Regions from separate parts of the Clostridioides sp. ZZV15-6383 genome, predicted to be linked through region 4. Evidence: riboswitches for the same ligand, from Rfam matches in the RefSeq annotation. Region 4 holds a riboswitch; each other region holds the start of a gene.
The links. A riboswitch is a leader RNA that binds a small molecule or an ion and turns the genes downstream of it on or off. The one in region 4 is predicted to bind cyclic di-GMP.
Positions count from the first base shown of each region.

Region 1: linked by a shared signal. The riboswitch ahead of flgB (flagellar basal body rod protein FlgB) and the one ahead of KGF42_RS10030 (prepilin-type N-terminal cleavage/methylation domain-containing protein) in region 4 are both predicted to bind cyclic di-GMP.
Region 2: linked by a shared signal. The riboswitch ahead of KGF42_RS11540 (M60 family metallopeptidase) and the one ahead of KGF42_RS10030 (prepilin-type N-terminal cleavage/methylation domain-containing protein) in region 4 are both predicted to bind cyclic di-GMP.
Region 3: linked by a shared signal. The riboswitch ahead of KGF42_RS08590 (hypothetical protein) and the one ahead of KGF42_RS10030 (prepilin-type N-terminal cleavage/methylation domain-containing protein) in region 4 are both predicted to bind cyclic di-GMP.

Region 1 covers NZ_JAGWCV010000039.1:26,064-33,964, forward strand. Annotated here, with positions in the region: gene fliG (flagellar motor switch protein FliG) at 1-726, opposite strand, end outside; gene fliF (flagellar basal-body MS-ring/collar protein FliF) at 739-2,289, opposite strand; gene fliE (flagellar hook-basal body complex protein FliE) at 2,314-2,631, opposite strand; gene flgC (flagellar basal body rod protein FlgC) at 2,641-3,045, opposite strand; gene flgB (flagellar basal body rod protein FlgB) at 3,053-3,370, opposite strand; cyclic di-GMP riboswitch class I at 3,777-3,867, opposite strand; gene KGF42_RS13705 (CDP-glycerol glycerophosphotransferase family protein) at 4,390-5,865, opposite strand; gene KGF42_RS13710 (class I SAM-dependent methyltransferase) at 5,903-6,643, opposite strand; gene KGF42_RS13715 (NTP transferase domain-containing protein) at 6,656-7,300, opposite strand; gene KGF42_RS13720 (HAD-IB family phosphatase) at 7,273-7,875, opposite strand.
Region 2 covers NZ_JAGWCV010000028.1:17,633-25,533, forward strand. Annotated here, with positions in the region: gene KGF42_RS11530 (cell wall-binding protein Cwp8) at 104-1,999, shown strand; gene KGF42_RS11535 (cell wall-binding protein Cwp9) at 2,463-3,866, shown strand; cyclic di-GMP riboswitch class I at 4,039-4,124, shown strand; gene KGF42_RS11540 (M60 family metallopeptidase) at 4,247-7,901, shown strand, end outside.
Region 3 covers NZ_JAGWCV010000017.1:57,667-65,567, reverse strand. Annotated here, with positions in the region: gene KGF42_RS08625 (helix-turn-helix domain-containing protein) at 1-336, shown strand, start outside; gene KGF42_RS08620 (hypothetical protein) at 724-1,923, shown strand; gene KGF42_RS08615 (hypothetical protein) at 2,505-2,654, opposite strand; gene KGF42_RS08610 (helix-turn-helix domain-containing protein) at 2,670-2,912, opposite strand; gene KGF42_RS19830 (hypothetical protein) at 3,270-3,401, shown strand; gene KGF42_RS08605 (helix-turn-helix domain-containing protein) at 3,407-3,808, opposite strand; gene KGF42_RS08600 (hypothetical protein) at 3,990-4,172, shown strand; gene KGF42_RS08595 (helix-turn-helix transcriptional regulator) at 4,262-4,471, shown strand; cyclic di-GMP riboswitch class I at 4,476-4,560, shown strand; gene KGF42_RS08590 (hypothetical protein) at 4,734-5,381, shown strand; gene KGF42_RS08585 (hypothetical protein) at 5,913-6,257, shown strand; gene KGF42_RS08580 (hypothetical protein) at 6,551-6,874, shown strand; gene KGF42_RS08575 (hypothetical protein) at 6,940-7,254, shown strand; gene KGF42_RS08570 (prepilin peptidase) at 7,263-7,811, shown strand; gene KGF42_RS08565 (RcpC/CpaB family pilus assembly protein) at 7,828-7,901, shown strand, end outside.
Region 4 covers NZ_JAGWCV010000023.1:651-8,551, forward strand. Annotated here, with positions in the region: gene murC (UDP-N-acetylmuramate--L-alanine ligase) at 1-843, opposite strand, end outside; gene purR (pur operon repressor) at 1,062-1,940, shown strand; gene spoVG (septation regulator SpoVG) at 2,095-2,373, shown strand; gene glmU (bifunctional UDP-N-acetylglucosamine diphosphorylase/glucosamine-1-phosphate N-acetyltransferase GlmU) at 2,586-3,965, shown strand; gene KGF42_RS10025 (ribose-phosphate diphosphokinase) at 4,060-5,010, shown strand; cyclic di-GMP riboswitch class II at 5,374-5,459, shown strand; gene KGF42_RS10030 (prepilin-type N-terminal cleavage/methylation domain-containing protein) at 5,617-6,141, shown strand; gene KGF42_RS10035 (ATPase, T2SS/T4P/T4SS family) at 6,288-7,901, shown strand, end outside.

The DNA.
Region 1 (7,901 bases), on a different contig from region 4:
TTCAATAGTTCCCAAAATATTCTTTTCTGTTTTTCTATCAGAGTTAATCAATATTTGGACTAAAGTAGATACTCCTCCATAATCTTTAAAATCATCACCACTTATTGAATGTAATTTATCTTCTAATGAACTTTCAATTACTTTTATTACTTCTGGAGATATTGAACCCATTGAACTTATTCTCATAGCTACTTCATTTTGTAAATCAAAATCTAAATATGATAAAACTTCTGCTCCATTTTCTGGCTCCATATGTGCAAGTAAAACGGCTATAGTTTGTGCACTTTCATTTCTAAGTATTTCTAATATTTTCTTTACATCTAGTTTTATAATATGTTTAAAAGGCTTTGTACTTGTATTTATTGATACACCTTCAAGTAATTTATTTGCTTTAGAATTTCCCAAAGCATTACTTAACAACTCTCTTGCATATTCAAGCCCACCTTCTATAACATAATCTTTTGCTCTATTTATTTCTACAAACTCTTTTAAAATTTCTCTTCTTTCTTTTGAAGCTATTGAAGAAATATTTGCAATTTCCAAACCTATTTTTTGAACTTGTTTATCAGGTAGACTTTTTATTATATCACTAGACACAGTTGGACCTAATGTCATTAATAGTACAGCAGCTTTTTTTAAACCCTCACCTTCTACCTTCTCATCCTTATCACTTTCATTTATATCACTCAAGTCAAACGCATTAACATTTGTAATTTCCGTGGACACGTTCTATCCCCCTTACTCATTTAACCAAGTCTTTATTATCTCTGTTACTTGGTCTGGTTTTTCTTCTGCATACATTTTAACAGCTTCCTCTAATGTCAGTTCTGGGTCATCTCCTAATAGAGGATTATCTTTCCTATCAATAGAATCAGATTTTGAACTATGCTCTTCATCTTCATAATCCATATCTTCTTGTTCACTTCTCTTCTTATATATTAAGTATCCAATAGCACCAACTGCTATCACTGCCACTACTCCAATAACTGCTTTTATTATGTTCTTTTTAAATCCTTCTTTCTTAATCTCTTCCAGCTCTTGTTTAGCTTCTGCCTTCCCTTCTGGGTCAAATACCATTGAAACAACGCTAAGAGTATCTCCCCTCGCTTCATCCATACCTATAGCATTATTAACAATATCTTCTACGTCAGCTTGAACACCTTTAGCTATTTTTCCATCTATCGCAACAGAAGCTGTCAATCTGTTAAGTTCTCCAGGTGCAACTATAGTATGAGTTTCAATCTTACCTGTTTCATACTCAAAACTCTCATCTAAACTATCTTCTGTATTAGTACCATTGTTATTTCCTTGGTTATTCATGTTAGCATCTACACCTTGAACATTATTTGTAGCAGATTTAGATGAATTTTTCGACCTAGTTTCCTTTATAGCAACTTTATCAGGGTCAATTTTTATTTCAGTTTTTTCAGCTGTATCAAAACTTAAATCAGCATTTACTGTGACTTTTACTTTTCCTGTGCCAAATATTGGCTCTAGCATTTCTAAAATAGATTTTTCCAGCTGTTTATTTAATGCTTGTTCAGACGCCTTATTTTTATCAACACTAATACCACTATTTATTGGTTGATTATTTGCATCAACTTCTTCATCATCTAAAATACCTTCAGATAATAAATTCATTTTGTTATCAATGACCTGAACATTTTTCTCTGGTATATTTGTAACACTTCCTGATATAAGCGCCATAACCGATTTTATTTGATTTTTCTCTAAAGTTGTTCCTGGCTTTAACATCAAATAAACTGCTGCACTTCCTGGAACAGCCTCCTTCTCAAATACTGATGACTCTCCAAATGTTATATGTACTCTAGTATCTTCCACTTGTGGAAAACTCTTGATTGTTTTTTCTATTTCACCTTGCATCATTCTTTGTTTCTTAATTTGAAACTCTTCATCAGTAAGCCCTATTGATGAACTATCATCCATTAGTGCAAATCCTTTAGAACCACCTGTAAGACTTGGTGCTAACTCCAGTCTTAACTTATCAACTTCTGTTCTAGGTACATAGATTGTACTTCCCTTTACCTTAGTATCTATCTTTCTAGATTCTAACTCTGCTGATATATCTGCAGCATCTTGAACATCTAGTTCTGAAAATAAGACTGCATACTTATTTTTACTTGCAGATATTGCTGTAAATACTAGCGCTAAACATATAGCAATAATTCCTATACCTAATGCTATCTTAGTTCCCTTTTTTAGAGAACTTATCTTTGTCCTAGATTTAGCAACTTGCTCCTTAATCTTATTTTTAAAACTGGCTATCATTGATTATTACTCCTGTTCAAAAGGCTAAATTTGTACTTTATTCATTTCTTGATATGCATCATGAATCTTATTTCTAACTTCTATTAAATATTGCATAGATAGCTGTGCTTCTTGACCTATTAACATAACTTCATGCATAGAAACATCTTCGCCTTTTATAAATTTTTCTTTCATATTGTCTGCTGTTACTTGTTGAAAATTAACTTTATCTATAGTATCTATTATTACATCTTCAAAGTTCTTCTTTTCTTCTTCATTATTAAGATTTAACGGTTTTGTTTCTCCAATCAAGTTATCTAACTTTGCACCTTGCATTAAATTGTTAATTTGTGTAATTGGCATAATTTATCCCTACTTTCCGATTTCCAAAGCTTTCGATATCATAGATTTCTGAGCATTCAATGTATCTATGTTAGAATCATATGCTCGTGAAGCTGTTATTAAATCTGTCATTTCAACCAATATATTTACATTTGGATATTCTACATATCCATTTGGCTTTGCATCTGGATGAGATGGGTCATATACTTCTTTAAGAGGTGATTTATCATCTTCAACAGATGTGACTTTAACTCCTAGCATACCTAATTTATTATCATAATTTTCTTCAAATGAAACGACTTTTCTCCTATATGCTTCTCCATTTGGACCTCTTGTAGCATTTATATTAGCTACATTGGATGATATGATATCCATTTTCAAACTTTCTGCTGTTAATCCACTAGCAGAAATTCTCATTCCACTGAACACACTCATCTTCTAATTACCTCCCACTTATTATTGATTTAGTCATTGCTATTTTTCCATTTGCAAAACTTATCAAAGCATTATATTGTAATGTTGCCATTGCTTGATTTACTTTTTCCTCTTCTATGTCTACATTATTACCATCTACTCTTAATCCTTTAGAATTATCTGTTTTTTCTTCTATTTTGGGCATGGTATCATTTAATGTTTCTTCAAAAGTTACATAGTGTCTTTTATAACCTTCAGTATTTATATTTGCTACATTATTTGCTATTGTCTGGCTTCTTAGGTTAGTTGCATCTAATCCCATTTTTATAATGTCATATGTATTCACACTCACTCCTCCTCAAAATATATTTTATCTATTTTATTTATTAATAAAAAATGAAGTTGCTATATTACAAAAAATAACTTCTTTATTTATCTAAATTAAATCCATTTCCACTAGATTAATACGGTAATATATACATTTAGTAAGAAAACTAATATCTTTCCAGTGAATCTCATTGAAAATATAAAAAAATTTTAATATGTATTTAAATATTTCTTCAGAAAGTTGCCTTTTTTTGTAAAATAGTAACTTTTTAAGATAATTTATCTTTATTTCAAGTTATAATTGGTAAAATATGTTATTATATGTACTTTCTACTGCAATAAAATAACTTTCCCATAACAAAATGACTGCCAAAAAGGCAGTCATTCCAGACTCCTCCTACGTATACAATATACTTAGGACTCTTTTTGGCAACTGGCTGACATAGCTTGTATATACAAACCTTAGTCCCTATAGCTTTGCGTCACTAGATTTCTCCAGATTTGCCTATTTAGTTTTAACTTAAGTATACAATAAATAACAAATTTTTTAAATATTTTTTTAAATATTTTTTCTATATAATTTTTTAATTTAATTTCTAATATCAATATTATTTTTAATATACTTATATTTATAACATTTAACTTATATAATGTATATATATATTAAAAATATACAAAAATTTACAATATAAAATAAATTTATTCTAAGTTCACCTTTTATGCCAATCTTATTAAAATAATCTATTCTAACATTATTTTCCAATTTAACATTTAAGCATTCATATTTCTTTTAAATTTTTCTTTCTATTCCCTCTTTCGTTGTTAAAAAACTTGTATTTTTTCACTACTTTTGATAAATTTTATTTTAGACTTGTTATATATGAATACAATTTAAAATGTCATATAAGCTAACAGAATAAAACAATAAAGGGTCAAACTTTAATTAATTTGCCCTTTTATCATTTTATATTTATCGAAATTGATAGGTTTTTAACTATTTTCCAAACCTAAATTTACCTACTTATGAATTGATTTTAATTAAATATGATTATTTAAAACATATTCTAGTATATTAGTATGTATTTTTTCACCACAACTGCCGTCTGTATTTGATAGTACACTATTTAAAGAATTTAATCTTTGATTTAGCTTATAGTCATTATTGTTTTTTACTAAGTTCATAAATTTTATTAAATCCATTCCATCTTCTCCCACTACATAATTTGAAAATATATCAAAGATTCTTGAATCATAATATTCATGTTCCATATTTATATCATAAATTAATATAGGTTTCTTTGTTTGAATATATTCTATTAATACAGAAGACCTATCTGTTATTAAAGCATGAGATAAGTTGAATGATTCATAGTAAGATACAGAGTCATCTAAAATAATATTATTTTTTGTAGATATTGAATCTAACAAAACTTTGTATCTATTAAAACATTCTGGAACTTTAGATTTTACATACTCAAGTTCTAAGGGATGTGGTCTATATATAAGACCATACTCTTGGCTATTTTCAATAATATCAAACACATTTTCAATCTCATCAATAACACCATCTTTACCATTAGGTATTTTCATTAGATTAGTTGTCCATAATAAAATGATTTTACCCTTTAATTTAGATTCATATTCTTTATTTATATTATTCTGTTTTAAATTGTAAATTAAAGAATCAAATTTCGGAGACCCAATTGTTAATATTTTATTTTTATTTATACCACTACATTCTGCTATAATTTCAAATGCAGGAGATTGCACAATAACCTTATCAAAATTTCTAGATGCTATCAATCCATAAAAATTTAAGTAAAAACTAACAGGATAAGTTCCAGATATTCCATAAGCAACATATACAAGCATATTAGTATATCGTTTCAAGTTATAAGAAAAATAATTACTATCTACCATAGTCGCATTGTTACAGTCATCATATTGATTATGAACATATATTATATCAGGCTTTTCCTTAGATAAATCAAAATCATCATAATGTATTATTGGAACATCTTCAGGAAAATCATTACCTTCATATGCATATATTTGAGTTATACCATTAGGCGTATCAATTAACTTGTAATAAGGTATGGGAACTACATAGCAGTCACACTTCTCATCCAAAACCGCAGATTTCCAGATACTTTCTAAGCTATTCCACATTTTAGCATTATAAGGCATAAATACAATTTTAGTTTTTTTATCTAGACTATTTTCTATTATATTTGATAAATAGTTTAAATTACTTATGATAAGTTCACAATCTTCAATAAGTCTTATATTTTTATACATGGAAAGTCTTAAAATTTTTACATAAGTTTCATCAATTAAATTCAACAAGTTTTTGTTGCTTCTTCCAGAGTTATTTATATATTTTTTCATATAATTAATAGCTTCAAGAGATGAATTAACTATTGATTCACTTAAATTATTATTTTTTATATACTCAATACCCTCTATAAGTATTTGTATAAGATTTAAAACTTCATTTTTTTTGTTATAGTTCATCAGATTCACCTTAATTTTAATTTTATTTATATTAAAACTATCGCTTTAGTATAAAATAATGCCTTTCTGTATCAGAGTATTGACTTATATCTGTTAAGAAGCTTTTGCTTTCAACAATTTCAAATCCTTCATCTAGTAATGGTTTTAAAATTTCTTCATATTCTTCTATAGTTCTATATATAACATTATATTCTGAATTTAATTCTTTCGAGTAAAATTCTTTTAAAGTTAATCTCTTATTTATTCCAATAGGGATAGATAGATAGATAGATGCTTTTTTATCTAATATTCCTAATAAGTTTTTCAATGCTATTTTTAGTTCATCGTCATTTATATACATTGTGACACCTGCCAATAGAATCGTATCAAATGGCATTTTAGATTTAACTTTTGTATCATATGGAGTATTGGTAAAATCACATACTTGAAAATCACAGTCATTATCAGGAAATCTTTTTTTAGCAATAGCTATTAAGTCTTCAGCAAAATCTGTCCCAAGGTAATAGTTACATATAGGAACTATATAATCAGCTAACCTACCTACCCCACAACCTATATCCAATATATTTGAATTTCTAGTTATATTTAGTTTAGGAATTATTATTTCTTTTTCATATTTATCTAAAGTGTTAGCATAATCAGGATTTTGATCATTACATTTCACTGAAATATAGGGATTATCTGGAGTATGCTTTTTAGCTCGTCTATTCCAAAATTCTTGAACAGTATCTTTTTTTATATCTACATGTTTTTCATAAATTCTCGTTGAATTATCCATATAAAATCTCCTTTATTTTTTGTTCCTATACCATTTTAAAGCTTCATTATATTCTTCAGGTGTATCAATTTCCCTTAATTCAACATGTGCTATTTTAAGTGGTAAGTTAGGTGAAATCATTTTATATACATGATTTGTACCAGAGCTTAAATTTTTAGAATATATTTTGAACAGACCTGTCCACTCATAATCTCCATTTGTCCTTGAGAACTCTGTAGCAAACTCTCCACCATTAATAAAGTCTGTTTTAACATAGACAGGGTCTTTAGTATAGGGTTGACATACACCAATAATTTCTCCATCTGTGTTAACAAAATTATCGAAATCTTCTTTGAAAAAAAGTATATCACCATCTAGCGATATAATAGTATTTCTAGAATATTTTTTGCCTAAAGATAAGCTTGCAGCAGTCTTAGTATTTAAGTAATCATGATTGAATACAAACATTATATCTTTACGATAAGAGCATACAACTTCAATTAATTTTTCTGCTTGAAAGCCTACTACAATACGTATGTCATCATAATCATCAAGGCATTCTAGTTGCCTTATTATTAGTGGTTTTCCATCTATATCTATTAATGACTTATTTAAATTTAATCCTAGTCTGCTTCCTCTACCTGCACAGTTTATAACAATTGTTTTAGTAGTTGGCATAAACGTTCCTCCTCATAAAATGCATAATCACATACTTTCAATATTCCAGGAGCTATAGGTCTTACCCCTCCAAATCCAATTCCAATATCAGCATTCTCTATCATTTTTATATCATTACTACCATCACCAACTGCAACTATGGGACCTTTCATTTTTTTTATAATATCTTCTTTTTTTATTATAACTTTAATTTTATCAATGAAATCACCATTTGAATGAGCTATAGATGAATAATATTTATTTTCTAAAGAAAGCTCTTTCATTAAATCACAAATCCAAAGATCTAAATTATTTGTTACGACAGTACATCTATCTGGATTTTCTTTTATAAACTTTACAATTTTTTCATTAAGATTAATCTTAGTAACTATACTTTTAACTTTAGAAATAGGAATATATTTTAATAAATCAACTCTTTTCTTAAAACTTTCCTCAAAAGATAAATTTCCTAGCATAGTTTCATTTGTAAGATTTTGCATAAGTTCATATTTATTTATACACTTAGAAATCTCAGGAAGTATTTCTTGTTTAGTTAATGTTGAATCTAAATCAAAAACAAATTTATAATTTTTCATTTCATACCCTTTCATTGAAGCATAAA
Region 2 (7,901 bases), on a different contig from region 4:
TAAACACATAAAATATATTGAAAAATAATATTATATATAATATTATTTATATGTGGGAAATACGAATATAAAAAATCAAAAACAATATTCGGAGGACATAAATATGTTGAGCAACAAAAAGAGAAGTATGGCAATAGTAATGGCAGGAGCTACAGTTATGAGTGCAGCAGCACCAATATTCGCAGATAATACTGTATCAGAAAATGTTGATAAAAATTACACAGTAAGTGCGAAAGATTCCACTAAATTAATCGAAGAGGTTAGAAAAGCATTAGAAGTTAAGTTTGAAGATACAAAAGCAGGAGCAAATGTAAATGATAGAGTTTATGATATAAAAGTAGACAATGTAAACTTAACTAATGCAACTCAATTACAAAATAAAATAAACTCATTAACAGAAGGACAAAGTTTAAAAGTTACTATTCAAGATAAAGGGCATCAAGTTTTAGGTGGAAAAGTAGTTGACTATAAAGTTGAAAACTACAAAACAGCTCAAGAAATAGTAGATGCAGTTAATGCTTACAATGCAACTTTAGCACAAGATTCTGATAGCAAGTTGACAGCAACTATAAAATCTACAAGTACAGTTGAAGTCAAAAGAGCAAAAGACTCAACAAATGTTATTACATTAAATGTAGGAGACCAACATTTAGATTTCTCAAAAGTAATAACATCAGAAGATGGTACTTTTGAAGGTTATGAAAAGAGTTATAGTGACATAGAGTCAAAAGAATTACATACAATAACAGTTAAAAATGCAGATTTACAAGACATAACAGCAGAAGAATTATTTGACGGAATTAGATTAACTACATTAGGAAGGGAACTAGTTAATAAAGTTGAAAATGGATATGCTTTAACATTTGAAAATGAAGCAATCCTTACTCAAGAACAAGAAGATAGTGATGATAAAGATAAGCCAGAAAAATCAAGCTTTGATATAGTTTTAAGTAAGGCAAATGAAAAGCCAGAAACAATAAGCGTTTCAAGTAAAAACCATAAGTTAGCTAGAGATTTACATAAAGTATTAACTGATGTAAAAGACGGAAAAGAATTAAAAGTAGAAGTTTTATCTGGTGATTCAAGATTTACGACAGCAGTAGAAGTTAGTAAAGAGAGATTCAAAGATGGAGAAGCAGAAGCTATAATTTTAGTTGGAGAAGATGCTATAGTTGATGGCTTAGCATCAGCACCGCTTGCATCTCAAAAAAATGCACCAATATTATTATCTAAAAAAGATTCATTACCATCAGAAATAGAAACTGAAATATTAAGAGTACTTGGAAGTAATCTATCTTCTAAGAAAATATATATAGTAGGTGGAGAATCTAAAATATCAAAAGAAACTGAAGAAAAACTTTCTAAATTAGGTGTAAGCAAAGTTGAGAGAGTTTCTGGAGAAGATAGATTTGAAACTTCTTTAGAAATAGCAAAACAATTAAAAGATACATTTAAGACTGCTTTTGTAGTAGGTGGAAATGGAGAAGCAGATGCTATGAGTATATCAGCTAGAGCTGCTCAATTTGGTGCTCCAATAATAGTTACAGGCAACGAATTAGATGCAAATGCTGAAAAACTATTAAAAGGAAAAGAATTAGAAATAGTAGGTGGAGAAAATTCTGTATCAAAAGAAGTTGAAGACAAATTAGTTGATATAGATTTAAATAATAAAGTTGAAAGATTGGCTGGAGAAAATAGAAAAGATACTAATGCTAAAGTAATCAATAAGTACTACGCAGGTGCAACTAAAGCATATGTTGCAAAAGATGGTTATGTAGGTGGAAATGGACAATTAGTTGATGCACTTACAGCAGCACCACTTGCAGCTAGTTCAAAAGCTCCAATAGTGTTAACTACAGAAGAACTTTCTAAATCACAAGAAGAAGTAGTTGAGTTAAGACTTAAGAATGTTACTAAGTTAGTACAAATAGGTGAAGGAATAGCTAAAAATGCTATTGAAAAAATAGCAGAAAAAATAAACTTATTTACTAAGAACTAATAAGGTATAGGAATTAATATTAAAGTTTATTTAGATAATATATAGTTATACAATCTGTCAATATGTAAGACATAGTGTATATATTAGAAAATATATACAAATAATGAAATAAAAATAATAAGGATAAGGTATCTCATTTAGAATTAGATTGAGATATCTTATTTTATTTTTTGATTATAATATTATGGAATTCATATTATAAAAAAATTATTATAAATGATACTGCTTATAATGATTAAATACCTTATTAACATATATTATTTTGAATTTATTGCTTAATTAAATAAATAAGTTATAATGTTTTGAATTTATGGAGAATAAAAACTTTAAGTATATTGTTTGAGTTGTATGGATAACTATGGTATCATATATAAAATATGGTAACAAAACTGTAACTTTTGATTCAAAACGAACAAAAATACTAATAAAAAATGTGAAAAATATATTGGGGGTAGAGAATAATATGAAGAATAGTAAAAAGATATTAGCTATAGGACTTACACTATCTTTAGTAATGCTAAATACTCCTATAGTAAATGCGTTGACATCAGTTGACCAAATAAAAGGTAATGACAGGTATGAAACAGCAGCAAAAATAGCAGACAAGCAAAACTATAATACAGCAATACTAATAAATTCAGATAATAGCTTAGCAGATGGCTTAAGTGCAAGTGGTTTAGCTGGAGCTTTAAATGCACCTATTTTAATGACAAAACAAAATCAGATTCCAAATACAACTATGGAAAGATTAAATAAAGCAAATACTGTATATATAATAGGTTCAGAATCAACAATAAGTAAAAATGTTGAGAATCAGTTACTATCCAAAAAGAAGGTTGTACAAAGAATATTTGGTGAAAATAGATTTGATACAAGCATAAAAATAGCTGAAAAAATCAAAGAAATTAAGCCAATAGATAAAGTAATTATAGCCAATGGATTTACAGGAGAAGCAGATGCTATAAGTGCATCACCAGTAGCTGCTAGAGATGGAGTGCCTATAATACTTACAGATGGAAATAGTGTAGGATTTGACATAACAGGATTAAAGAGTTATGCACTTGGTTCTAGTGAAATAATCAGTGACGAATTAGTTAAGAGCACAAACTCTATTAGATTGGGTGGAACAGATAGATTTGATACCAATAAGAGGGTTATACAAGAATTTTATAAAAATAGTAAAGAATTTTATCTAAGTAAAGGATTGCAATTAACAGACGCATTGGCAGCCTCTACAATAGCAAAAAATGCTCCTTTAGTCTTAGTTGAAAAGGGTAGTAATAAGAGCATTTTAAGTGGTGCAGACAAATTGACTGTACTAGGAGGCATAAATCAGAATGTTATCAAACAATGTATAAATCAAGCTTCACCAAATCAACAAGGGTTATATTACAATCCAAATGATAGAGAATTTAAAGAGAGAATAAAGGGTAAAGTATATGCTCTTACAAAGCAATATAGAAAAGAAAATGGAGTGAGAGCTTTATCTGTAGCAAGTAGATTAGAAGGGCTAGCGAATGACTGGTCTAATTTGATGGCAAATAAGAAGACTTTATCTCATACAATAAATGGGAAAAATTCATATTCTACTTTTTTGAAGTACTTGGATTGGAGTGAGATTAAGCCTGGATATATTGCAGTTCAAGGTGAAAATATAATTAAATATAAAATTCCAGATAAACCTGTGTATACAAATAGAGATGCAGATGATATAGGAAACTTTATTTTTAATGAGTGGAAGACAAATCCAGAAGAAGGTACTAATATGTTACATAAAGGGTATGAAATAATGGGATTTGGTATAGCTATAACAGGGGATAAGAATCTATATGCGACACATGAGTTTTATGGAAGATATAAAGAATAAGGAAAATATACAAAAAGTTATGCTTGTGAGAAAATTATATAAATAATTAAATTATAATGAAAAATAACATTTATATTAATAGATTAATATAAATGTTATTTTTTTATAATTTAATTTGAAAAAATTGTATTAAAAAGTTTAAATATAATATAAAATGGGTAAGAAAGTAGTGAAAATTAAATGGCAAAATTAGGGAAATCTAATGACGCAAAACTATAGGGATTAAAGCTTTTAAAGCCATATCAGCCAGTTGCTAAAAAGAGTAAAGTCTTTTTATTTTATAATTAAGATTCTCTTTGAGTGTCTTTTTTATTGTCTGAAACTTATAGTATTTAAATTCATGAAAAGTTAGATATTTATTAAGGGAGGATTGTTGTTTCATGAAAAAGGCAATATCTTGTGTACTAGCAGTATCGATGTGTAGTGCACCACTAAACGTTTTTGCAGAACCTATATTAGAGGGTAAGATAAGAGCAGTTGAAAAATCAGTTACAGAAAAGTTAAGGGGGAGTCTTGAAGTAGATTTAAATTTTTCACTTCCAATAAAAAATAATGAGTCAGAAAGTATGACTAATATGCAGTTACGATTAGAAGATAATCGTAACAATAGTGGAATAATAAAGCTTGGAGAAAAAGATTCAGGAACAGTAAATGTTGGGACAGATAATATAGAATATACTATAAAGAAACTATCTGCAAGTAGAAGTGAAATAAAAAATAAAGATGAAAATATATCATATTATAATATTGTATTTAATAATTTACCTGTTGGAAAATACAATGTAGAGGTATCTGGAGGTGGCTTTAATAGTAAGGAAATTAAAGACATTGATATATCAAGTTATTCACAAAGAGTTTTATTAAGCAATAGAGCAAGTGTAGATGATAAAAATCAACCTTTAAACTATGAACTATTCTTGATGGGTGATGTAAATAATGATGGAAAAGTGGATAAGAGTGATTATGAGAATGTATTAAAAAATATAAATTCAAATAAAAGTGAATATGATTTAAATAGAGATGGAAAGGTAGATATTGCTGACCTAGATTATGTTCAGAAAAATTTAGGGCAAAGTGAAGACGCAAAAAGCCTAGAGAGTATAGTATCTACTAATCCTATAGTAGATACAAGTAAAATAACATTAGAAAAAAACAGTTATACAAATATTCAGGGTACTGTAGAGGATTTATTCAGTGAAGAGAATAGTGGAGTTAAAATATCTCCAGTAAATGCAGGTGATAAGATATCAGAAGAAAAACCAGCAGTAATGGATATAGCTTTATCAGAAGCACTTGATATGGAAGTCATAAATATAAAAGCACCTGAAGGGAATGCTCCAGCAAAAGGAATAGTTGAAGTTACAGATAAAGATGGTAATGTTCAGCAGGTTCCTTATGAAAATAAAGAATATGTGGAAACTTTAAAAGAGGAACAGAAGCAAGAGGAAGTAAACAATGAACAAGAAGAAACAAATAATAAAGATGAAAATATAGAGCAGTCTGATAATAATAACTTAGACAGTAATCAAGAAGAAAAAAATGATAAAGAAGATTCAACTTCAAATACAACTGATAAAGAAAATAACGATAAAGAAAATAATGATAAAGAAAATAATGATAAAGAAAATTCATCAACAGATAAGTCTGATTCAGACAAAGATACATCAAAACAAGAAGACAATATCAGCAAAGATGATAGTTCTACAATATCTACATACGGTAGGTCAGCAGTAGAAACATATGCAGAAGTTCAAGATAGCGATATAGTAATAAATCTTGGTAAACAAGTAGCAGTAAAAAAGATAACAATAAAAATAACAGCTACAACAGCAAATGATAGAAATCTTGCAGAAATATCTAAGGTTGAGTTTTTAAATAATGTTTATAAAGAAATACCAAAGCCAGATATGAATATACCTAAAATCAATAAAATATCAACTAGTACTGCTGTTGGAAATGAAAAGGTATCTTTTTATTGGAATAATGAAGTAAATGTATCAGCATATGAGCTTATATTAGATACGATTGACAGTAGCGGAAAGGTATTATCAACTAAAAAATTACAAACTAGTAAAAATACTATAGATGTTAGAGATATACAAGCATATGGATTATATAGAGTTAGCATACAGTCTTTAAATGGAGATTGGAGTAGTGGATATAAAGATGCAACAGCAGAAAACTTGGATGGAGTTCCAGAAAATGTAGACTCAAACTATAAGCCTATACAATTTAGTCCTGATAGTATAATAGAATTTCAAGTTGTTCCAGATACAAAACCAGAACCACCAGAAGGTATAAATGTCAAAGGTAAATTTAAATCTCTTGATGTAAGTTGGAAAAATCATAAACAAGCTAAAGACTTTGATTTGTACTATAAAGAAAAAGGCTCTAATGGATCCTGGATAAAATACAATGATAAGCTTATTCGTGGGACAAGTTCAAAGATAGAAGGTCTTAAGGATAATACAACATATGAAGTTAAAATGACAGCTACTAACCACTTGGGAACTAGTGGAATGTCTAAAACATATATAGGTACAACTGAAAGTATGGATGCTCCAACAACACCTAACTATAGACTAATTAATACTACTAAGTTAGATGCAGGCTTTGGAATACCAACAAATCACATTGTAGATGTTGCTTATCCAGATGGATATGACAAAAGTGAATATAATGATAAAAATCCATTTGATAGATTCAATATAGTAGATGGAGACTTTACAACACACTGGACATTCCCAACATATAATGCAGCCGAGGGAACGAATAGAGGGCCAATAATAACTTTTGATAAAGCTTATACTATGGATACTTTTATGGCTACACCTCGCTTTGATGTTTCTGATAAGACAATTAATGATTTTGAAATACAATACTGGGACGAAAATGGGCAAGTACATAATTTAGGTGATGTACCTTTTGAAACAAAGACAGACCCTGTAAATAATAATATATATGTAATGGTCAGATTAAAGGAACCAATAAATGCTACTAAAGTACAAGTAAGTGTTTGTTCTTCTTATTCATATAAAGCGAATATATCAGAACTTAAATTCTATGAGTATGACAGTATAGAAAAAGATGTAAGAAATTTATTTGTAGATGACTTACAAGTTGAATTAAAAGAAGATGTAACTCAAGAAAAAATAACGGAATTAAAAGATAGAATTAGTACTCCTGATAAAGTGAGTGGGGAATATCATCCATATAAGACAGTTATTGATAGAGAATTAAAGCTAGCACAAGACTTGTATAACGATAGAGCTACACTTGCTGATGTAACAACTGTAAATCAAGATATAAATGTTTCAGGAAGATACAAAGATAAGAGTGGGAACTATACTGTTAAGTCTAATAATCTAGGTATGGGAAATGATTGGCAAGCATTGGGTGTAGCTGCTAGAGCTGGAGATGAAATCACAGTATATGTTGGAAGTAAAAGTGGTAGAACTCCTAAGCTGATATATACACAATACTATGGAGAGTCTGGTGCATATAAGAGTGGAGAAATAAATCTTAACACTGGTAAAAATGTAATTCAGTTAAGTAAGCTTCATAGTTTAGATGTAGAGTGTGGAGGAAGCTTGTACATAAGATACCCTTATGATACTCCAAGTGGTGGAGATATAAAGGTACGTGTAGCAGGAGCTACTAAGATACCACATCTTAACTTAAATGGAATGATAAATGATAAGAGTCCTGAAGGAGTTTCTGAATCTAAGAAAAAGATAAGAGCCTATATAGAAGAATTAACTAAATATAAGAATGATATAAATGGAGAACCATATTATCCAGGAACGAATATTGGCAATTCATATGGATATTCAGAAGCAACTGGTGTATTAAACACTACAGATATTGAAAGTGATAAAGTTACATTAAATGTTCCTGCAACAGCTGTATATCAAGGAATATCAAAAGGAAATTCTGATTTAAATACACAAGTAGATAGATTGTACAATAGTATGCTTGCATGGGAACAAATAATGGACTTAATATATTCTGAAAGAGGAGTATTTAAGACACAAG
Region 3 (7,901 bases), on a different contig from region 4:
CTTAAAGATATGTCAGAAAAATTGAATGTGACATTATCCCACTTATCAGCTGTTGAAACAGGAAAAAGAAGCATTCCTAAAAAATGGCTAGACATACTAATAAAAGAATATAATTTAAATGAAGATGAAAGAGGTCGATTAAAAAAATCTATACTTCATTCTGCAACCCAAGTTAAAATAAATACTACAGATTTAAATAAAGATGAAAAAGAGCTAGTTTTTGCTTTTGCAAGTCGTTTTAAACATTTAAACAATCAAGATAAAGAAGAAATTAAGTCTATTTTAAAAAAAATAGATTCAAAGGAATTGAGTGGTTTCTCTACTCGGAATGATTAAATAACATAGTTACAAAAACTGATAATATTAAATATTAATATAAAAATAATTGCAAAAAATTAAAATATAAAATATAATATAATAAAACAAATAAAAAAAGCCTACAACTCACAGGATTGATAAGGAACGCCAATTCACTTACCAATCTGACAATTAATACTTTAAAGTAGAACGCAAATATTAATTATCATGTGCCCATGTAGACCTCATTTACTTCATAATTTATGATTATAATATCATATTTTATGATTACTTGCAATACTTTTGATGCTTATTTTAGATTAAATCTTATGGAAGTTACTGTAAATATGATGTCTCAAAGCCTTGATATATAATAATATTAAGGCTTTTTTATATGTTTTACACATATAAAGGAGGTGTCTCAATATGGATAGCCAGTTTACAGTAATACATAATTTAAAACCTATTACCCGAATGTCAAAGTCAAAGCTTAAAGATATGCTGGGTATCTTTAAAACGTCTACAAGAAAAATAGAAAAAACAGATCATTCTGTTTGTAATTCATGTAATATCAGAAAAAACTATTCTTTACATGAAGATAGATTAGATGACTTCTGTTCAAATTGTCCTAAAATAAAAACTTTTACAGAATTTTCTTATGTAATTGAAAAAGAAACTAATACAATTGGTACAATGGAGATTGTAACAAATGAAAATAAAACTATCTCTTTAAGTAAGTCAGCTATTAAACAATTTATAGCTTATCATTTTATACCTTGTAATAAGAATTTCGTTAGAAAATCTGTTTCTTTTAAAAATATAGCTGATATATGTAATGTTTCTGTTGTAACAGCAAGATATAATCATTCTATTTTGATTGAAGCTGGACTAGTTTACTCTACAAAAGTTAAAAGGGGTAAATTTGATATAGTTATAGATGGTGAGTATAAAAATCATTTAAAAAAATCTGATGGTGGACAAGGTTATATAACTATGTCTTTAGATACATTAAAACATTTACTTAAATTTGATAATGTTAATGAGTTAAAATTAGAAATAAAAAAATTACTTTGGGCTGATGCTAATACAAGCAAAGGTAAAAAAGTTAAATTTAATAAAGAAAATCTTATATCTGTTCTTCCAAGCTATTTACGAAAATCAAGTAAGCGTTTAGAAGCCTTTTTGAAAGGTTCTAAGACTTTATTTAATATAAGTAACAATAGAATAGATACAAGTCGTTATGAAACAAAAGAAAAGGTTAGAAATAGATATATTAATTTTATTAAAGAAAAGATAGAGAAATTCTTTAGCAATACTGGTTGCTCTTTAAGTGCTAATTATAGCAAAGTGCTGGAACAAGTTAATTTAGATAAACATAAATTATATAAAGAAGATTTAAATAGACAACTTGAATTAGAGAAAGAACTTATTATAAATGATTTAGTTGGTTTATCTATACAGTATAGTATTAATATAGTGTTAAAAACTCTAAACTATGTTTTTAATGAATATACAATTGATGAAAATGATATAAATTATAGTGAAATAAAAAATCCAGGTGCATTTATAAGAACTATAATTGTTAAAAACATAAATAAAAATGGAAGCTTAAAAATAGTAATATGATATTAGTAGTATAAAAATCTATAATAATAGGGAGTAGTTCAAAAAATTTAATTTTGGCTACTCCTATTAGTGTTTATATTCAAATCTTCACTTATCAAAAATAGAACTACTTAGAATGAAAACTCTTCTATTAGTTCTATTTTTGATGTTTTTTTATATTAAAATTATACACAATAGAAAATTTTTTATTAATAATAAAAATTTTATTATCCAAATATATAAATAAATTATAAATAAGCAAAGTTTATTTATATTAAAAATAAAATAAATTATAAATAAACAAAAACTATTTATATACAGTTTTTAAATATTTTAAATTTATATTTCTTAAAGATATTGTAATTACTACTCTTCTTCTATTACAATCATTTGCTAATTACTGTACGTAATTACTGTAGTAATTTCATGTATGTAATTTCATGTATATAACAATATTACTTATATTTATTAAAAAATAGTACCTTTGTAACCATCAAAAGTACTATTCTTTATCTTTTTTTATAAAATATTCTTACTATAGAAAAATTATCTCAAAAGTATTAATAAATACTTATTTTATATATACAGTTTAGAAAAAACTTTTAAATAGAGCTGCTACTTTCCTCTTCTTTTTCAATGAAATAAGATACAATAATAAATGGACTTAATGATAGTTTTTCTGATACTTCTATAATCTCACTAATAGTTGGATTATTTAACTTATTAAGTTCATCTAAAAAATATTTCTCCATAATATACCTCCTATCTTATTTTGATTCAATTTCTTTTTTAATAAAATATTCTGCTAATTCACATGGTTCAATGGAAAGGGCTTTTGAGAGTGATATAATTTGTTTTACTGTTGGGCTATGTACAAAATATTCCTTCTCTAGGTCAGAAATATAACTTTGGCTTATATTAGCCAATTTACTCAGCTGATTTTGAGTTAGTTTTTTTGATTTACGATTAGATTTTAACACATTTTTCATATTATTATACTGAAAAAACATATTTAAATTTGTATACATACATATTTATTTAAATATACATTAATGTTTTGTTCAACAATTAATCACCCCCTCTTACATTATATGTCGAAAAATAGAAAAATAAATAATTTTTTTAATAATATATATTTAGAAAATACTGGAAAATATTAAAAATATCATAATTCTATAGATTTAAAATGAAAATATATTGTACGTATGTAGAATAATTTATATTTTATAAAATATATAAGGTAATATGTAAAAAAAACACTGAAATATAGGTCGTACCAATATTTTTGAAGTAATTTTTTGTGCTAAAATGTAAATAAGTTAAAAGATTAATTATAGGGTAAAAGATTATTCTTAGGGGGAAATGGTATGATAGAAAAAGAACTTGAAGAAAAAATGAAAAAAGAAATGATTCATATTATAAAAATTATTCGTAATGAAAGAGTTCTTGAATTTACTTATCAATATTTAAAACGAATAGAAAAAAAAATAGCCCATTAACAGGGTTATTTTTTTATGATACCTTTAATAAGTTTTTCTATTATTTCTAAATACTCATCATCTAACTCTGGTAATAACTCAATAATATTTCTCATTTTAGATTTGTTATCAAGAGCTATATCTGAAAAAATATCTGGTAATATTTGTAGCAATAATTTTTCTTCTGATTCACTTAAATAATCTCTATCTTTATTACCAACTCCATAAAGAAGCCAGTCCTTATTTATATTAAATTTAGAACAAAAGTGGTTAACATATAATTTACTAGCCACCATACGACCGTTTTCAATATTTGCAACTACATTTCTAGTGACACCTAATATTTCTCCGAGTTGCTCTTGAGTTAGATTTTTTTCTCTTCTTATTTCAACAAATCTTGTTTTTGTATCTTTATCTATTTCGCACATAAAATCACCTCTTTAGATTATTATACCATTGAATTATGTGTTAGGCTACACAACTATTTTATTAAAGGTGTATATTATTACATTTATCTATTGAAAAAAATAATAAGCAATGGTATAATGTGTACATATACACCAATATGGCTATATAATTGTATATATACACACGCAAAGAGGTGGTTTTATGAAAGATAAAGAGAATTTAATAGCAAGAATAAAAAGTCATTTATATGAAGTAAAAGATGTAAATGATTTGGATAATATAGAAAAATTAGCATATTGGTTTCATTCATTACAAAATTCATCTACTAATAATAAAAAATCTGATGAAAAAGAGAAAACTAATGTAGATGTAAATAATTTATAGCTTAATTTGTGACACAATAAAAATTATTGTGTTAATTTTTAAAATATATTATTTATTTTAAATAAAAAAACAAAGAAGGTGATTTTTAATTGAAAAAAAATAAATTATCTGTATTAAGAGAAAAAAGTGGTCTTACAAAAACTGATGTTGCTATATTTCTAAACATGACAACATCTGGAATTACAGGAATTGAGAGGTCTACAAAAATAAGTTTAGATAAAGCTATAAAACTATCTAAAATATACGGTGTTTCTATTTATGATATCTTTAATGCGAGTAGAGAATTTATGGAAGCATAAAAACTGAATATAAGGGCAAAGCTAGAGAAATTTAGTGACGCAAAACTATAGGGACTAAGGCTAATTAGCTAAGTCAGCCAGTTGCCGAAAAGAGATTGTCTTTTTGTAACTTAATATAAAAGATGCTCTAAGGTATCTTTTTTTTAGTTTGTAATTGAATTGGCAAAAAATATGTTAACAAACTAAAAATGTCCCAAAATGTAACAAATGTAATAAAAATTAAATAACTCTATATTTATGTACTTTTTTAAGGAGGAGTAAGTTGAGAGAATTAGATAAAGAAAAAATAAGACATCTATATTTAAAAGGACATAATGCAAAAGAAATTTCAATTTTATTAAAAGTAAACTTTGAAAGTGTAAGAAAATGCATAAGTAGAAATTTTGCTCATTTGAAAGATATACATAAAAAGAATAGTGATTCTGCTGTAGATAAGGTAAAAGAACTATATTCAGAAGGGTATAATGCGAGGGAAATAGCAGATATTTTAAATAAAGAAGCAAATACAGTTAAATTATACATCTATAGAAATTGTGTGGATTTAAAAAATATACATAAAAAGAATAATGAAAAGGTAGTAGATATAGAAACAGTAAAAAGATTATATACAAAAGGATATAAAGCAAAAGAAATAGCAGACATTTTAAATAAAGAAGCAAATACAGTTAATTTATGCATCTATAGAAATTGTGTAGATTTAAAAAATATACATAAAGAAAATCGAATAATAAGAAAAGATACATTGAAATTATTAGACAGGCATAATAAGACTCATATAAGTGATAGTTCCTTTCTTAAATATAATAGACAAAGTTATGAAAATGATAGAAATGGTAATTTAAAGTTTAATGATAAAAGGGGTTTAAAACCATATGACATACCTAAAAAATATAAAAAAAAAATATATTGATATTTTTAGTATCTAATTAAAAAAGTCTCCAGGGGACTTAGAATGTGAGGGTAATATTATGATTAGAGGAGTTGTTTATTTATGCAAAGATGTTTATTGATATAATAATGAAATCTTTTTTTAAACTTATTTTCTTAGGAACACTTGGAGGGATAAATATATTTATTGTATTAAAATTTAAAGAGGCTATGTATAAGTAATTCCATAAAACTGAACCTGTATATGGAATTTATTAAATAGATTTTATATACAGGTTCAGTTTCAAATAAAATATTTTAGGAGACGGATAGTTGTCTCCTTCCCCCTCTTTTTTACAGAAAATAAGAATTTTCATATCTAATAAATTAATTAAACTTTAGTTAGGAGAGAACAATATCTTTTTAATTATACGATCTATTTTATTTTTATTTATATATGAGTAATACAAATTTTGCAATATTTTTAATATGGATTTTAGCTATAGTTTTAGTGTGTTTTGGCGACTTTGGTATCAAACATAAAAGTAAAGTAAAAATAAGTAGGGGCTGGAGAATGATTATCGTAAGTGTGATAACTTTATCTAGTATGCATTACTTTGATAAAAACTCAAGATATAATCCAGATTTTAATTTCAAAAAAGTTTATATTTGTAATGATAAAGTAAACAAATATGATATTGTAGATGATATTTTATTTTCATCTTCTTATAAAGAAATAGATGATGATAGGAATTATATAATATTTGTAAATGAAAAAAATAAAGTTATAAAATATACAGGATTAAATAAAAAGTATCAAATTTTAAATTCATCTTTAAGAATGTATTCAAAAAAAAATGCTATATTTAAATTTGAGAAATTAAGATATAAGGATAAAACAGTATATGAATTAAAATAGTATTTTTAAAATTTGAAGTTTATAAATTGAGGTAATTTTTTAGTTGATAAATTTTCTAAAAAAGGAGTCCCTTGGGGCTTCTTTTTTAGCTGTTTTAAAGATTATGAAAATAAATTGAAAGGAGTTGAAAATAATGCTTGTTGTTGTACCATTGTCTTTATTAATGATAATTTTTCTTTTAGTTATTAATGTGATTTCTGAATCAAATTTAGATACTTGTATGAGTGAAGAGGATTATTAGTAAAAGAAAGAATTAGTTTTAAGCAATAAGAAAAATATTTAGGAGGTTTTTTGTGAATAACAATATAGCAAGAAGTAAAACTAGGAAAATTGACATAGGATCATCAGGACTTATTTTAATAGGACTGAGTATTATGTTGTTTTTAATTGTTTGGATAATGGAACTAATGAATAATTACTTAGAATTTCATTATATAAATTATACAAAAGAAATTTTAATTTTATCGAACATTTTTAAACTTACTTTAATAAGTGGAATATTTCTTTTCATAGTTCAAGGACTGGGAAGTACAATAGATTACATAATGTATAAAAAAATTAGAGGTGGTTCAAAAAGAAAAAATAAATATGTCCCCTGGGGACTATTTTTAATTTGATTACAAAAAGTACTTTCTAGGGGTACTTTTTTTTATATAGATAAGATTAAAAAGGAGGAGAAATAATGAAAAATTTGTTATTAGGTACTAAAATGATAACTCAATCTAGTAATTTTATGTTAAAGATTAATCAAAAAATTACCAAATTAATTAATTTATTTATTTTAAGAGTACAATGTAAATTAAAAAAAACAATAGCTAAACAGAAAAAAATCTTATGTAATTCTAAAGGTGCTATTGAATTTACTCTTCAAAATATTCTAGTAGGGATAATACTTATTGTTGTAGCAGGATTATTGTTAAAGTTCATAGCAGGTTTTCTTAATGATGATATGTTCCCATCATTTAAATCTAAGATTATCAATATGTTTAGTATTTAGATTATAATATGAAATATTATATATTATCAAAGATAAGTATTTTACCAAATGATGAAAAAATGAGATTGAGTTTAAAAGGTTGGATTCTATTAATATTACTTGAAATAATATTGTCTGTTACAATATTTAATTTTTTTGAAGATATTACATTAATTATTAAATATTTTATTTATGTACAAATATTATTGTATACAAGTTATGTAGATTCTAAAACTAAAATTATACCTAATGAAATTCATATTTTAATATTCTTATTAGGTTTAATAAATATTGATTTTTACTCATCTGTACTAAATTTATTTGTTTTATCTGTACCATTTTTTATAGCTGCATATATAACAGGAGGTATAGGAGGAGGAGATATAAAATTCATGGCAAGTAATGGATTTTTTATTGGTTTTAAAGGTACTGAAACATTTAAATTTATTATAGGATGTTTGCTACTAGCGTTATTAATTAATCTTATAATGTTGATAGTTAATAAAAAAGCATTTAAAAAGCAAATTGCATTAGCACCTTATTTATCTATAGGGTGCTTTTTATCATGTCTAATATAATAAATGGAGGTAAAAAATGGATAGTATAAAAATGTTGTTTAGAAATAAAAAATTTATTGGTTTATTATCATTGATAATAGGTTGTTCTAT
Region 4 (7,901 bases):
AGAAGCATTGTATATGTTATGAAGACCATATACAGAAAGTTCAAATTCTCCTAAATCTTTTCCTTGATATTCTATTTTAAACATTCCATGACCACTATTGTCGAAGTGAATATCTTTTATTATAGCATCATTATCAGAATCCCTACCATATTTTATAATAGTAGCTTTAACATCATACAATATGTCATCAACATTTTCATCATCGCCATTTATTATAAAATAACCTTCTGGAGGTAATAGCTTACCAAATTTGTTAAAAGAAGCCTTGATTTCATCTATTCCAGAGAAATAATCAAGATGGTCTTCCTCAACATTTAAAACTATAGATATTTTTGGATTAAAATTAAGAAAACTATCTACATATTCACATGCTTCAGTTATAAAGTGGTCAGAATTACCTATCTTAACATTACCACCTATCATACTTAAGTTACCACCAACTAGTATAGTTGGGTCTAAGTCTGCATATTCAAAGATTGTAGACAACATAGAGGTTGTAGAAGTTTTTCCATGTGTTCCAGAAACTGCTATAGAATTTTTATATTCTCTCATGATTTGGCCTAAAAAAGTTGCCCTGTTCATTACTAATTTATTTTTTTCTTTAGCAGCTATAAGTTCTTCGTTATCTGGGTGAACTGCTGCTGTATAAACAACCATATTTACATTATCTGATATATTCTCTTTTTTCTGACCGATATAGATAGTTGCCCCTTGGTCCCTAAGTTTGTCTAATAGGTATGATTCGTTTGAATCCGAACCTGAAACTTGATAACCTTTATTGATACATATTTCAGCTAATGCACTCATACTGATGCCGCCAATTCCTATAAAATGTATATTCATAATAAAACCACCTTTCTTTTTAATTAAGTCCTACAATATGAACTATTTCTGTGGTATAATAATATAATGTTCAATATTTTATAATTAATATGCATATAATATTATATGTATTTTATTTTTGAATATAATAAAACATAAGCAATATTATACCACAATAAGGATTGTTATGCATTAGTTAGTTTAACGTTATATAAAGGTACTTGTAGGAGGAAATAGTAATGAAATTTAAAAGAACAGAGAGAATTGGAGCAATAGTCAAAATACTGTCCGATAATCCAAATAAAATATATACATTAAGTTATTTTACGAATCAATTTAATGCAGCAAAATCAACAATAAGTGAAGATTTATTAGTTGTGAAGAATGTATTTGAAAAGCTACATTTAGGTAAAGTTATAACTATCTCAGGAGCAGCAGGAGGAGTAAAATATATACCTAAAACTTCTATAGCAGAAAATGCAGAGTTCTTAATGGAATTATGTGAAAAAATATGTGACAAGTCTAGAATATTATCTGGTGGTTTTTTATATTTGATTGACTTAATTTATGACCCTACAATAGCTGCTAAGATAGGAAAGATATTTGCATCAAATATTGAGTATGTGGATGCAGATTATGTTGTGACAATGGAAACAAAAGGTATACCTATGGCACTTATGACTGCAAAAGCTATGAATTTACCTCTAGTTATAATAAGAAAAGATATAAAAGTGTCAGAAGGTCCTACCCTTAGTATGACATATGTGAGTGGAAACAGCTCTAAGGTTGAAAGTATGAGTTTACCAAGAAAAGCTCTTAAACCAGATAGCAAAGTTATAATTATAGATGACTTTATGAGGGGTGGAGGTACTATAAAAGGAATGGTAGACCTTATGAATGAATTTGGTGCAGAGGTTATAGGTACTGGAGTATTTATATCTACAACTAATCCTTCTGAAAAAATGGTAAAAGATTATATTTCATTAATTCAGTTGGATGTTAATGGAGATAAAATAGTAGTAGAGCCAAACTTAAAGACTTTTAAAGATGAATATAGAAATGAAGATTTAGATGAAGAAGAAGATTCAGAATTTGAATTTGAGATAGATGAAGATTAATAAAAAAATATTTAGAAAAATATGTAAAAATAAAAAGAGGATATCCCTAGTTGCTCATAGAATTATTTAAAAAACAGTTTATATTAATTTATTCCAGCGATAATAATTTTAATATAAATTAATTTCTGTCAAAATCAAAGGGGGATATTTTGGTATGAAGATAACTGACGTAAGAGTAAGAAAATTAACAGAAGAAGGTAAGATGAAATGTATAGTTTCAATAACTTTCGATAATTTGTTTGTAGTACATGATATAAAAGTTATAGAAGGCCATAATGGCCTATTTATAGCAATGCCTAGCAGAAAAGTAGGCGAAGGTAATTTCAGGGATATAGCTCATCCAATAAATGCAGAAATGAGACAAGTTTTAGAAGATGCAGTTTTACAAGCATATCATGAAGCATTAGTTCAATGGGAAGTAGCTGCTGAATAACAATAAATATATATAATGGAGAGAGCCCGAACATTTAGGCTCTTTTTAAATGTAGAATTTCTATTAAAATATGTACTTTTTAGTAAAAAAGTGCTATATTATTAGTGATAACGTATATGTTGTATACAAATTGTTAAATAAATGTATTATAATGTATATTGATTGAGAGAATAATACGAATAAAATTAAATTTGATTGAATGGAGTGTATCAATGAACTTTAAAGCTATAATCCTTGCTGCTGGCAAAGGAACAAGAATGAAGTCTAAATACCCAAAAGTTATACATAAAGTATGCGGAAAAGAAATGGTCAACCATATTATAGATGTTTCAAAAAAATCAGGTGTAAGAGATACTGTTGTGATTTTGGGACATGAAGCTGATGTAGTAAAAGAAAAACTTGCAGAAGAAACTATAATAGCCATGCAAACAGAACAACTTGGAACAGGACATGCTGTAAAGATGGCTAAAGAATATATTAATGATGAAGATACAATTGTTGTACTTTGTGGAGATACTCCACTTATAAAGGAAGAGACACTAAAGAAACTATTTGAATATCATATAGAAAATAAATATCATGCCACAGTTCTTACAACAAGAGTTGGAAATCCAACAGGTTATGGTAGAATAATAAGAGATAAGAAGGGCGACCTCCTTAAAATAGTAGAACAAAAAGATGCAAATTCAGAAGAAAAAATGATAAGTGAGATAAACTCTGGAATTTATTGTTTCAATGGAAAAAGTCTTAGAGAAGCTTTAGATTTGCTAAATAATAACAATGCACAAGGCGAATATTATTTAACTGATACTGCTAAAATAATGAGAGATAAAGGATTAAAAGTGGGTGCATTTGCAGGTTCAACTATTGAAGAACTTATGGGTGTTAACTCAAGAGTAGAATTATCAAAGGCTGAAGAGATTATGAGAAGAAGAATAAATGAATCTCACATGGTAAATGGAGTGACTATAATAGACACTAACTCTACCTATATAGAATCTGACGTTGTGATAGGTAATGATACTATAATATATCCAGGTGTTATGTTACAAGGAAAAACAAAGATAGGTTCAGACTGTATAATTGGAATGAATTCATTTATAACAAATTCAGAAATAGGTGATGGTACAGAAGTAAAAAATTCAACTGTAATTGATAGTAAAGTTGGAGAAAATACTACTGTTGGTCCATATGCATATCTAAGACCAAAGAGTAACTTAGGAAACAATGTGAAAATAGGTGATTTTGTAGAAGTAAAAAATGCTATTATAGAAGATGGTTCAAAAGCATCTCACCTTTCTTATATAGGGGATGCACATGTTGGTAAAAATGTAAATATTGGATGTGGAGTAGTCTTTGTAAACTATGATGGTAAAAATAAATTTAAATCAATAGTAAAAGATAATGCATTTATAGGTTCAAATTCTAATTTAGTTGCTCCAGTAGTTGTGGAAGAAAAAGGATATATAGCAACAGGTTCAACAATAACACATGATGTTCCAGATGGAGCTTTGGCAATAGCTAGAGAAAGGCAAGTTATTAAAGAGGGCTGGGTAGAAAAGAAGAATCAAAAAGATGACCAAAGTAAGTAGTTATATAGTTTATTATTTTGGCTAAAAAATTTAGCTCGAAATTATTATAAATTATATTCATTAGTATTTTAAAATTTTCAGGAGGGTTACATAAATGAATACTAGCGGAAGCGAGATTAAAATTATTGCAGGTAATTCATCGAAAGAGTTAGCACAGAAAATAGCTGACTATATAGGTGTATCAGTGTTAGATTGTGAAGTAGGTACATTTAGTGATGGTGAAATATGTGTAAACATGAATGAAACAGTAAGAGGCTGTGATGTGTTTGTAGTGCAATCTACTAATAGTCCAGTGAATGATAACTTAATGGAGTTATTAATCTTAATTGATGCGTTAAAGAGAGCATCAGCAGGAAGAATAACAGCAGTTATTCCTTATTATGGATACGCAAGACAGGACAGAAAGGCTAAGGCAAGAGATCCAATCACTGCTAAATTAGTTGCAAATTTAATAACTGCTGCTGGAGCAGATAGAGTATTAACAATGGATTTACATGCAGCTCAAATACAAGGATACTTTGATATACCATTAGACCACTTACTAGGTGGAACGATATTAGCAAATTATTTCAATGAAAAGAAAATAGAAGATTTAGTAGTAGTATCTCCTGACTTAGGAAGTGTTACTAGATCAAGAAAATTTGCTAATACTTTAAATGGAGAAGTTCCAATAGCTATAATAGATAAGAGAAGACCAAAAGCTAATGTATGTGAAGTTATGAATTTAATAGGTGATGTTAAAGGTAAAAATGTTATACTATTAGACGATATGATAGACACAGCAGGAACAATAGTTAATGCTGCAAATGCACTAAAAGAGTTTGGAGCAAAGGATGTTTATGCTTGTTGTACTCATGGTGTATTATCAGGACCAGCTATTGAAAGAATTGCTAATTCAGAGATAAGTGAGTTAATAGTTCTTGATACTATACAACTTCCTGAAGAGAAAAGAATAGATAAGATAAAGATAAAAACTGTAGCTCCTTTATTTGGTGATGCTATAAGAATGATATTCTCTAACGAATCAGTAAGCAAATTATTCTAATTTATTAGATTTATAGGAGTTGTTTAAAAGGATAAAAACCTTTTAAGCAACTCTTTTTTAGTATTTGATGATTTTATAAAATACTATATTGTAATAGCTTTTAGCTTTCAAATAAATACTAGCAAAGGATGGAAATGATAATGATAAAACTAAATGATAATTTATAAATATCTCCTTACGATATATGATGATTGTAGGGAGATGTTTCTTTTTGTGGAGTATAGTTATTTTTAGAAATCATGTTTCAATATGTAAATTTTTGGTATATATAAATAATATAACATGTGTTGCTAAAATGTGGTAACTATTATATAATATATGTGGATATGTATATCTATTATGAGTTATATATTATTCTGAATTTAATAAAATAGAAACGTTGATGTATGTTCTGTGATGTGGGCACCTTGGAGCATATTGAGTTAGTGGTGCAACCGGCTATGAAATTGTATTTATTTATAGATACTTCTATTTTCATAGTTTTTTTGTTTAAAAATGGTTATATGCTAGAAATAAATCTGGTTAGTACGTGTAAATAATTTTACTTAGATTTTTAACCAGATATATTATAAATAAATATTAATTAAAAATTGAGGGGGAATAAAAATGAAGTTAAGAAAGAATAAAAAAGGTTTCACTTTAGTGGAATTATTGGTAGTAATTGCAATTATAGGTATATTAGCAGTAGTAGCAGTTCCAGCTTTATTTAGTAATATAAATAAGGCTAAGGTAGCAAGTGTTGAGTCTGATTATAGCTCAGTTAAGAGTGCAGCATTATCTTATTATTCAGATACTAATAAGATACCAGTTACAACAGGAGATAAAACTGGTTTAACTAGCTTAAATGATTATATGGAATCTCTTCCTGATAAAGCAGATATAGGTGGAAAATATGAATTGATTAAAGTTAGTAATAAATTAGTATTACAGATAGGTACAAATGATGATGGAGTTACATTAACAGAAGCACAATCAGCAAAATTATTGAGTGATATAGGCGATAAAAAAATATATACAAGTATTTCAGCTGATAATCTTGGAAGTCCATTAACAAGTGCTACAAAAGTAGATAACAAAGCTCTATATATAGTTCTTATAGATAATACTGTGATGGATTCAAAAAATAATTAAGTCTATATTTTTATAAAAAATATTATGGATTCAATAAAAAGCATCTTAAAAAAACAGGAAGAAAATCTTCCTGTTTTTTTATACTATTTTCTTTAATCTCCAATCATAAATGATGATATAATTGAGATAGTAAAGGAGTGAAATCTGTGGCTAAAAAAGTTAGAATAGGAGATAAACTAGTCGAAAAAGGATACATAACAGAAGACCAGCTTAAATGGGCATTATCAGAACAAAAAAACAGCGGGAAAAGACTAGGAGAAATTCTAGTACAAGAAGGACTTATAGATGGTAACTTATTAATAAGTGTATTAAAAGAACTTTTAGATATAGAAAGTATATTTTTAGAAGGAACAGAAATAGACACCTTAGCTACTAAAATGGTTCCAGAAAATATATGCAAAAGATATACTGTATTTCCATTCAAAATTGATGGAAATAAAATATGTCTAGCCATGTCAGACCCACAAGACAGAGAAGCAGTTCAAGATGTAAGACGTATGTCAGGTAAAGACGTAGAGATATTTATATCAAATGCAGACGATATAAACAAAGCAATAGCTCATGCTTATGCACATTCAGAAATAAATAAAGCAATGACTGAGTACAACAAAAATAGAACTGGTGGAGTAAGAGAAACTGTAATACTTGAAGAAGATGTAAATGCTGCTCCAATAGTAAGATTAGTAAATAACATATTAGAAAATGCTGTTAGAATGGAAGCAAGTGATATACATATAGAACAAAGCGAAAATTATATGCGTGTTAGATTTAGAATAGATGGGATGTTAAGGGAATATATGAGGATGAACTCAGCACCATATAAGGCAGTAATAAGCCGTATCAAAATAATGTCAGATATAAATATATCTGAAAAAAGAATCCCACAAGATGGTAGAATCTATTTGAAAGTAGATAATAAGCCTATAGACTTTAGGGTTTCTACAATGCCAACCAATAGGGATGAAAAGATAGCCATGAGGGTTCTTGATAAGAGTAATTTTATGGTTAGTAAAGAAGTACTAGGAATAGACGAACATGGCTCTAAGATGTATGACGAATTGATAAACACTCCTTATGGGCTTATATTGGTTGTTGGCCCTACTGGAAGTGGAAAGACCACTACATTGTATTCAATGTTAAATCAATTAAATACAGAGAATAGAAACCTATTAACAATAGAAGACCCTATAGAGTATGAATTACCTGGTGTAAATCAATCTCAAATAAATGAAAAGGCAGGACTTACCTTCGCTAGTGGACTTAGAGCTTTTATGCGTCAAGACCCAGATATAATAATGGTTGGAGAGATAAGAGATACTGAAACAGCAGAAATAGCAATTAGAGCTTCTCTTACAGGACATTTAGTTTTAAGTACATTGCATGCAAATACAGCAGTTGGAGCAATTTCACGTCTTTTAGATATGGATGTGGAAAGTTTTTTGATAACTTCATCTGTTTTAGGGGTAATATCTCAAAGACTTACACGAAAAATATGTGAGCATTGTAAGGCTTCATATGAAGCAGATACTGGAGAAAAAAAGGCTCTTGGCATTGATGTAAATGAATCAGTAACTATTTATAAAGGGGAAGGTTGTGAAAGATGCAATAATACTGGATATAAGGGACGTCTAGGTATATTTGAAATGCTTGAAATTACTCCAGAAATAAAAGAGTTAATAGATTCATCTGCAAATCAAAGAGAAATTTTAAAGATGGCTAGAAAACAAGGTATGGTTAGTTTAAAAGAGGATATAGTTAAA